2 regions of the Pseudomonas sp. GW823-FHT06E10 genome follow, and region 1 is predicted to be linked to the other one. Evidence: predicted binding sites of a transcription regulator. Region 1 holds the regulator's gene; the other holds the start of a gene.
The links. The regulator sigma-54, encoded in region 1, starts transcription at its own class of promoters, with help from an activator protein. The targets are predictions, from matches to a motif close to ANTGGCATNNANNTTGCTNT.
Positions count from the first base shown of each region.

Region 2: the regulator sigma-54 is predicted to act here: its motif matches at 2,453-2,472, upstream of flgB (flagellar basal body rod protein FlgB).

Region 1 covers NZ_JBXAHJ010000013.1:12,407-16,583, reverse strand. The annotation lists gene rapZ (RNase adapter RapZ) at 1-137, opposite strand, end outside; gene ptsN (PTS IIA-like nitrogen regulatory protein PtsN) at 140-604, opposite strand; gene hpf (ribosome hibernation-promoting factor, HPF/YfiA family) at 617-925, opposite strand; gene AC1Q6Y_RS20300 (RNA polymerase factor sigma-54) at 1,000-2,493, opposite strand; gene lptB (LPS export ABC transporter ATP-binding protein) at 2,740-3,465, opposite strand; gene lptA (lipopolysaccharide transport periplasmic protein LptA) at 3,465-4,013, opposite strand; gene lptC (LPS export ABC transporter periplasmic protein LptC) at 4,000-4,177, opposite strand, start outside.
Region 2 covers NZ_JBXAHJ010000002.1:62,715-66,891, forward strand. The annotation lists gene flgE (flagellar hook protein FlgE) at 1-786, opposite strand, end outside; gene flgD (flagellar hook assembly protein FlgD) at 818-1,540, opposite strand; gene flgC (flagellar basal body rod protein FlgC) at 1,556-1,999, opposite strand; gene flgB (flagellar basal body rod protein FlgB) at 2,003-2,410, opposite strand; gene cheR (protein-glutamate O-methyltransferase CheR) at 2,774-3,601, opposite strand; gene AC1Q6Y_RS03330 (chemotaxis protein CheV) at 3,647-4,177, opposite strand, start outside.

The DNA.
Region 1 (4,177 bases):
ACCAGGGCGCGTTCGGCCAGCTCCGGCAGCAGACCGGCTGGCAGGTTGTCGATGCAGTAGTAGCCGCTGTCCTCAAGAACGTCGAGGGCGGTACTTTTACCTGAGCCGGAACGGCCACTGACGATGATCAAGCGCATGATTACTGACCGTTTTGCTCGTCAAGGACAACCTGATACAGGGCTTCGTTGCTTGCAGCACTACGCAGCTTTTCGCGAACTTCCTTGCGGTCGAGCATGCTGGCGATCTGTCGCAGCAGCTCAAGGTGCGCATCGGTGGCGGCTTCCGGGACCAACAGCACGAACAGCAGGTCAACCGGCGCGCCGTCGATGGCGTCGAAATCGATAGGGGCGTCCAGGTGCATCAATGCACTGATGGGCGAAACACAGCCCTTGAGACGGCAATGTGGAATAGCGATGCCATTGCCAAACCCGGTGGAACCGAGTTTTTCACGGGCGATCAGCGCCTCGAAGACATCTTGCATCTCCAGGGCCGGCACTTCGCGGGCGATAAGATTGGCAATTTGTTCGAGGGCTTTCTTTTTACTGCCTCCCGGCACGTTCACCAGGGAACGGCCGGGGGTCAGGATACTTTCAAGTCGGATCATGGGTTGGGAGTGTTAACGACCGGTTGCGCCCTGGAGGAGGCTCTGGGTCTTTTCCTTATGCTTTTTGAGTTGTTTATCCAGCTTGTCGGTGAGTGCGTCGATCGCGGCATACATATCGGTATGTTCCGCGTTGGCGACCACTTCATTCCCGGGAATATGCAGCGTGGCTTCGATTTTCTGCTTCAGTTTTTCGACGGTCATCGTGACCTGCACATTAGTGATCTTGTCGAAATGTCGCTCCAATCGTTCGAGTTTTTCGCCGATGTAGGTGCGAAGAGGTTCGGTCACTTCCAGTTGGTGTCCACTGATGTTGACTTGCATACAGCTTCTCCTTCGTTGCCAGTGCATAAAGCGGCAGATCAGATGATCTACCACTGGAACGCTGTGGCGTGGCCCTACATCAACCGCTTGCGTTCGCTCGAAGGCGCGATCCCGAGGGATTCGCGGTACTTGGCGACGGTGCGGCGAGCCACCTGAATGCCTTGTGCCTCCAGTAAACCAGCGATCTTGCTGTCACTCAACGGCTTTTTCTGATTTTCCGCTGCAACCAGTTTTTTGATGATCGCCCGGATCGCCGTGGACGAGCATTCGCCGCCTTCGGAGGTGCTTACGTGACTGGAAAAAAAGTACTTCAGTTCATAAATGCCCCGGGGGGTGTGCATGAACTTCTGGGTGGTCACCCGTGAAATCGTCGATTCATGCATGCCGACCGCTTCGGCGATGTCATGCAGGACCAGCGGCTTCATGGCTTCGTCGCCGTACTCCAGAAAGCCGCGCTGATGCTCGACGATCTGGGTGGCAACCTTCATCAGGGTTTCATTGCGGCTTTGCAGGCTCTTGATGAACCAGCGGGCCTCCTGCAACTGATTGCGCATGAAGGTATTGTCGGCGCTGGTGTCGGCGCGGCGCACGAAACCGGCGTACTGGGCATTGACCCGCAGCCGTGGCACCGACTCCTGATTGAGCTCCACCAGCCAGCGCTCGTTGTCCTTGCGCACGATGACGTCAGGAACGACGTACTCGGCTTCGGTGGACTCGATCTGCGAGCCCGGGCGCGGGTTGAGGCTCTGGACCAGCTCGATGACCTGGCGCAGCTCATCTTCCTTGAGCTTCATGCGACGCATCAACTGGCTGTAGTCGCGGCTGCCAAGCAGGTCGATGTAATCGGTGACCAGGCGCTTGGCCTCGGCCAGCCAAGGGGTCTTGGCAGGCAGCTGGCGCAATTGCAGCAGCAGGCATTCGCCCAGGTTGCGGGCGCCGATGCCGGCGGGCTCGAATTGCTGGATGCGGTGCAGGACGGCTTCGATTTCGTCCAGTTCGATGTCCAGTTCCGGGTCGAACGCTTCGAGGATTTCCTCGAGGGTTTCGTCCAGGTAGCCCTGATTGTTGATGCAGTCGATCAGGGTTACGGCGATCAGGCGATCGGTGTCGGACATCGGGGCCAGGTTCAGTTGCCACAGCAAGTGGCTCTGCAGGCTTTCGCCGGCCGAGGTGCGGGTGGTGAAGTCCCACTCGTCATCATCATTGCTGGGCAGGCTGCTGGCGCTGGTCTGGTAAACATCTTCCCACGCGGTGTCGACGGGGAGTTCGTTGGGGATACGCTCGTTCCAGTCACCCTCATCGAGGTTATCAACCGTCGGGGCGCTCTCCTGGTAGGAGGGCTCCTGGATGTCGGTGTTGGGCTTTTGTTCGGCGTTGTCGGCCAGGGGGTCGGAATTGTCGAAGTCGTCGCCTTCTTCCTGGCGTTCGAGCATCGGATTGGACTCCAGGGCCTCCTGGATTTCCTGTTGCAGGTCCAGGGTCGACAATTGGAGCAGGCGGATGGCCTGTTGCAGCTGCGGTGTCATCGTCAGCTGCTGGCCCATTCTCAAGACTAGCGATGGTTTCATGGCAGGGGCTTAACACCTTATTCGCCGGCGCACATGCGCCATCCACTACAGGGCGCCGGGGCGCCAAACTTAAGCAAATTATATGCCTGAAACTAAAGGGTTTGCCTAGAGCGCTGTAACAATAAAAAACTATAAAGCTGTGTTGCAGCGCTGCCCTTGTCGAGGGCTGACCACGCTTGTCGGCACGGAAGCGCTGGTGAGTGGCTGGTCAGGTGCCCGGGCAACTGCCTGGGCACGGCTCAGCGCTTACAGGCGGAACTCATGGCCCAGATACACTTCCTTGACCAGGTCGTTGGCCAGGATGGTCTCTGCGTCGCCTTCGGCAATCAGTTGGCCGTCATTGACGATATAGGCGGTTTCACAGATATCCAGGGTTTCACGAACGTTGTGGTCCGTGATCAGCACGCCAATGCCCTTGGCCTTGAGGTGGTGAATGATCTGCTTGATGTCGCCGACCGAAATCGGGTCCACGCCGGCGAAGGGCTCGTCGAGGAGGATGAATTTCGGGTTGGTGGCCAGGGCGCGGGCGATTTCCACGCGACGGCGCTCACCACCGGACAGGCTCATGCCCAGGTTGTCGCGGATGTGGCTGATGTGGAATTCCTGCAGCAGGCTTTCCAGCTCCTTGCGACGACCGGCCTTGTCGAGTTCCTTGCGGGTCTCGAGGATGGCCATGATGTTGTCGGCCACCGACAGTTTGCGGAAGATCGATGCTTCTTGCGGCAAGTAGCCGATACCAGCCTTTGCGCGGCCGTGCATCGGTTGGTGGCTGACGTCCAGGTCATCGATCAGGACGCGGCCCTGGTCGGCTTGCACCAGGCCGACGATCATGTAGAAGCAGGTGGTCTTGCCGGCGCCGTTCGGGCCAAGCAGGCCGACGATCTGGCCGCTGTCGATGGACAGGCTGACGTCACGCACGACCTGGCGGCTCTTGTAGCTCTTGGCCAGATGCTGAGCTTTCAGAGTTGCCATTACTGGGCCTTTTTCTCGTCGGTTTTCTTCTTCGGCTGGATCACCATGTCGATACGCGGACGCGCCTCGGTGATCTTGCTGCCTGTGGCTCGACCGGCGCTGGCGAGTTTCTTGTCCGTGTCGTAGACAATTTTCTCGCCTTGGGTGACGTTGTTGTCCTTGTCGACAACTTTGGCCTTGTCGATCAGTACGACGCGATTTTGCGAAGCGTGATACTGGATCGTCACGCCCCAACCCTGGACAGGCTTGGTGTCGCCAGCCGTTTGCAATTGCTCGAAGTACGCCAGGTTGCCCACCGAGGTCACTACGTCAATGTCGCCAGCCGGGGTGCGGGTGATGGTAACGGTGTTGCCTGTCACCTTCATCGAGCCTTGGGTGATGATCACGTCACCCTTATAGGTAGCAATACCTTGCTTGTCGTCCAGTTGGGCATCGTCGGCCTGAATACGGATAGGCTGCTGTTGGTCTTCCGGCAGAGCCCAGGCGCTCACGCTTCCCAGTGCTGCGCCCAGACTGAGCAAAATCGGGAGGGTTTTAACGAGCCTCATACTGTCCTCTTACGTTCGATAGCAGGTGTATCCTGCTTTCTTTCAAATACGCTTTCATTCCCTTGCCAGTCGATACACCGCCAGCGCCGTCGATTCTAACGTCTTGCTCGGTCTGCGCATATTGCTGCTGCGGGAACACGGTCATGCGGGTGCTGGTGATCAGG
Region 2 (4,177 bases), on a different contig from region 1:
GGTTGGTGGCGTCACTGGCGTGCTGACCGAAGTCAGTTTGCCGGTGGAATCGAACGACATGGTCGAAGCAACCGGCGCGGTAACAGTAGGATCACTGCCATCCGGATTGCGGCCATCGATCAGTGTGTAGGTGTCCCACGTGTTCGCTCCAGTCTTGACCATGTATTGATCCATGGTGTGCTGGTTACCCTGTGTATCGTAGATCGGGGTACTGAACGACTTGGTAAAGGTCTCGGTCTTGGACGGGTTGAACTTGTTCGCCGCAACCGTCTGGTCGATCACTGCCGACGTCGAGTTCAGGTTGATCGTCGACGACACGGTGCTGGTGGACTTCGGTGCCAGGTTGGACGTGTCGATCCGCAGGTCCGTCAGCACGCCATTGACGATCTTGCCGTTGGAGTCCACACCGTAACCTTGCAGGCGGGCAGTACCGTCGCTGTTGGTGACGTAGCCTTCCTTGTCGGTCTTGAACGTACCGGCACGGGTATAGGTCAGCGAGCCGTTGTTGCTCAGGACAAAGAAACCGTTGCCCTGGATACCCATATCGAGCACGTTGCCGGTGTTGCTCACGTCACCCTGGCCGAACTGCTGGGAAACGTTGGCCAGGCGCACGCCGTTGCCGACGGTCTTGCTGCCGGTACCCAGGCGGGTCGCCGAGTACACGTCTTCGAATTCTGCACGGGACGATTTGAAACCGGTGGTCGCGACGTTGGCGATGTTGTTGCCGGTCACGTCCAGTTGTTTGTTGGCTGCATAGAGACCGCTAAGGCCGATATTAAAAGACATCATCCACTCCTTTATGCCGTGTTAGTCGGCTCTACATACCAATGGTTTGTACTTTGGACAGAGCAACGCTGCCCAGCCCGGCCAGATTGAGCATCAACTCACCGCCAGTCTGGCTGATGGTCACGCTGTTGACGGTCGCGGGCAGGTTGGTGATCAACGCAACGGACTGACCATCGATCGTGGTCGTGGCGCCGAAGGTATAGGTGCCTGCAGGTACGGTCTCACCCGCATCGTTCTTGCCGTCCCAGATGAAGCTGGCGTTGCCGGCCTTCTGTGAACCGAGGTCGATGGTGCGCACTGTCTTGCCGGCTGCGTCGGTGATCTTCAGGGTGGCAGACGCCACCGAAGACGGAACGACCACCGTGCCGCTGAGGCTCTTGGTGGTATCGACCACGGCCTTGTCGCCTGGAGCGATGACCGAACGCCCCACCAGCGACGACGCTTGCAAGGCCTGGGACGAGTTGTAGTTGCTGGCCAGGCCGGTCACCGTATCGTTGAGCGTGGTGATGCCTTCCAGGCTACTGAATTGCGCCAGCTGGGCCACGAATTCGCCGTTGTCCTGGGGTTCCAGCGGGTTCTGGTTTTTCAACTGAGTAACCAGCAATTTCAGGAATGCATCCTTGCCCAGGGCCTTGTTGCCCGTGGCGCTGCCGGTTGCCGATGCGAGGCCGTCAGTCGTGGTGCTGGTCTTGATCGAGGAGTTGGCCAGGATATCGTTGAGGCTCAAACCACTGGTGGAATCGGTAACACTCATCTGAGTCGCCCCTTATCACTGACCGAGGGTCAGGACCTTCTGCATCATGGTTTTGGCGGTGTTCATCATTTCGGCGTTGGTCTGGAACGAACGGCTTGCGGAAATCATGTCGGCCATTTCCTCCACCACATTGACGTTCGGGTAGTAGACGTAACCCTTGGCATCGGCCGCCGGATGGTTCGGCTCGTAGCGCGCGTCAAGATTGCTCTGGTCTTCGACCACACCCAGCACCTGAACACCCTGACCGGCGGCGTCCTGGCTCTGGAACAGCGAATCGCTGCCGCCGCTCTGCCCGCCCTGGAACATGGTGGCAAATACCGGGTGACGCGCACGGTAGGTCTGGTCGATGCTCGACGAGACCGTTTCGGCGTTGGCGATGTTCGAAGCGACGGTGTTCAAACGCGTGGTCTGCGCACTCATGCCGCTACCGGCAATGTTGAAAACACTGGATAGAGACATGGCTTACTCTCCGCGCAGAGCTGACACCAGCCCTTTGAATTTGCTGTTGAGCAGGGTGAAGCTGGCCTGGAAGCCGATCGCGTTTTCCGCGTAGTTCGACTGCTCCAGCTGGGCGTCCACGGTGTTCTGGTCAATCGACGGTTGCATCGGCGTGCGATACAGCAACGACTCGTCGCCATTGCCCAGGCCTTCAGCCTCGATATGACGGCTGTTGGTCATGTTCAAGGCGAAAGTGCCGCTTTTGGTTTTCTCGTTCTGCTCGGCGAGCACTTTCGAGAAGTCCAGGTCCCGAGCCTTGTAGTTCGGGGTATCGGCGTTGGCGATGTTGTTGGCCAGGACTTCGGCACGCTGGGCTCGGAAGCCCAGGGCTTGTTCGTGGATACCGAGCGCTTTATCGAAGCTGATGCTCATGTCGGGAAACCTTCGGGTGACCTGATTTTTCGTAGAATCAACTTAGCAAGCCCCATGCCAATTCAGAAAACCCCGGAAACCGGGGCCTTGCAGGCCATGGCGACACGGCAATGCCAGAAAAGCGGCAACGGTTTTCCGCCGGATGCCGCTTTTCTGCCGCCTCCTCACCCTTTTCAGAACACCGCCGCCCCTGTGGGAGCGAGCTTGCTCGCGATTGCGGTGTGTCAGGGAAAGTTGAACTCGACTGTCAGGACGCTATCGCGAGCAAGCTCGCTCCCACAGGGGCCAGCAGCGTTTGCAAGAAATCAGCACACAAAAAACGGGAGCCTATAAGGACTCCCGTTTTCGATGACGCCGGCAAATTCACTTCGCCTGGTAAATGATCCCCGGGCTGCACTGGACCATCTGGTAATGATCCGGCAAACCGTTCAACGCTTCGGAAGCACCGAGAAACAGGTAACCGCCTGGCTTCAATGTGCTGTGGATGCGCAGCAGGATGTCCTTCTTCACCTCGGCGGAGAAGTAGATCAACACATTGCGGCAAAACACGATGTCGAACTTGCCGAGGCTCGCGTAGCTGTCCAGCAGGTTGAAGGAACGGAATTCCACCCGGCTCTTGATCGGCGCCTTGATCGCCCAGCGCCCCGGCCCTTTCGGGTCGAAATAACGCTGCAGGCGCTCAGGCGACAGGCCGCGGCCGATGGCCAGGCTGTCGTACTCGCCGGTCTTGCAGTTGTTCAGCATGGTACCGGACAGGTCAGTGGCAACAATCTGTACGCCCATCCTCAACTGGCCCATGTTGACCCGCTCGAACTCGTCGATGGACATCGACAACGAATACGGCTCCTGGCCCGACGAGCATGCTGCCGACCAGATGCGCAGGCGCTGACCGGGACTGGCCTTGATCGCTTCGGGCAGTACCTTGTTCTTCAAGACTTCAAACGGGTAGGTGTCACGAAACCACAGGGTTTCGTTGGTGGTCATGGCATCCACCACCTGCTCGCGCAAACCGCTGCGCGGCTGGGTCTGCATGCGCTGAACCAGTTCCCCCAAAGACTTGATGCCTTGCTGTTCCATCAGTTTGTTGAGACGGCTGGAGACCAGGTACTGCTTGTTTTCACCGAGCAAAATGCCACAGGCTTTTTCCAGGAACACCCGGAACTGTTCGAAATCCAAATTACCCGTAGACAATGATGCCGCCTCTTAAATCGTGTTGACTGCCAGGGGCGCAGGCCCCTAGCTGATATCTGCTGCTTTGATCCGGTCGACTACCCGGGATGCCAGGTCATCAGGACGGAACTTGGCCAGGAAGTCATCGGCACCGACCTTCTTGACCATCGCCTGATTGAATACCCCCGACAACGAAGTATGCAGGATGATATGAAGCTTTTGCATGCGCGGGTCGTTGCGGATTTCCGCCGTCAGGGTGTACCCGTCCATCTCCGGCATCTCGATGTCGGAGATCATCATCAGGAACTCTTCTTCCGGCTTCTTGCCCTCGTCGACCAGTTTGCGCAGGTAGTCCAGCGCTTGCCGACCGTCGTTCAACGCCACCACTTCCACGCCGACCGTTTGCAGGCAGCGCGTGACCTGCTTGCGCGCCACCGACGAGTCGTCGACCGTCAGCACGCGCAACGAAAGCGCCTTGTGCTGGGTTTCGACATCCACCACACCCACGGAAATCGCTTCCGGCGTCGGCGCCACTTCCGCCAGCACCTTCTCGACGTCGATGATTTCGACCAACTGATTGTCGACCCGCGTCACCGC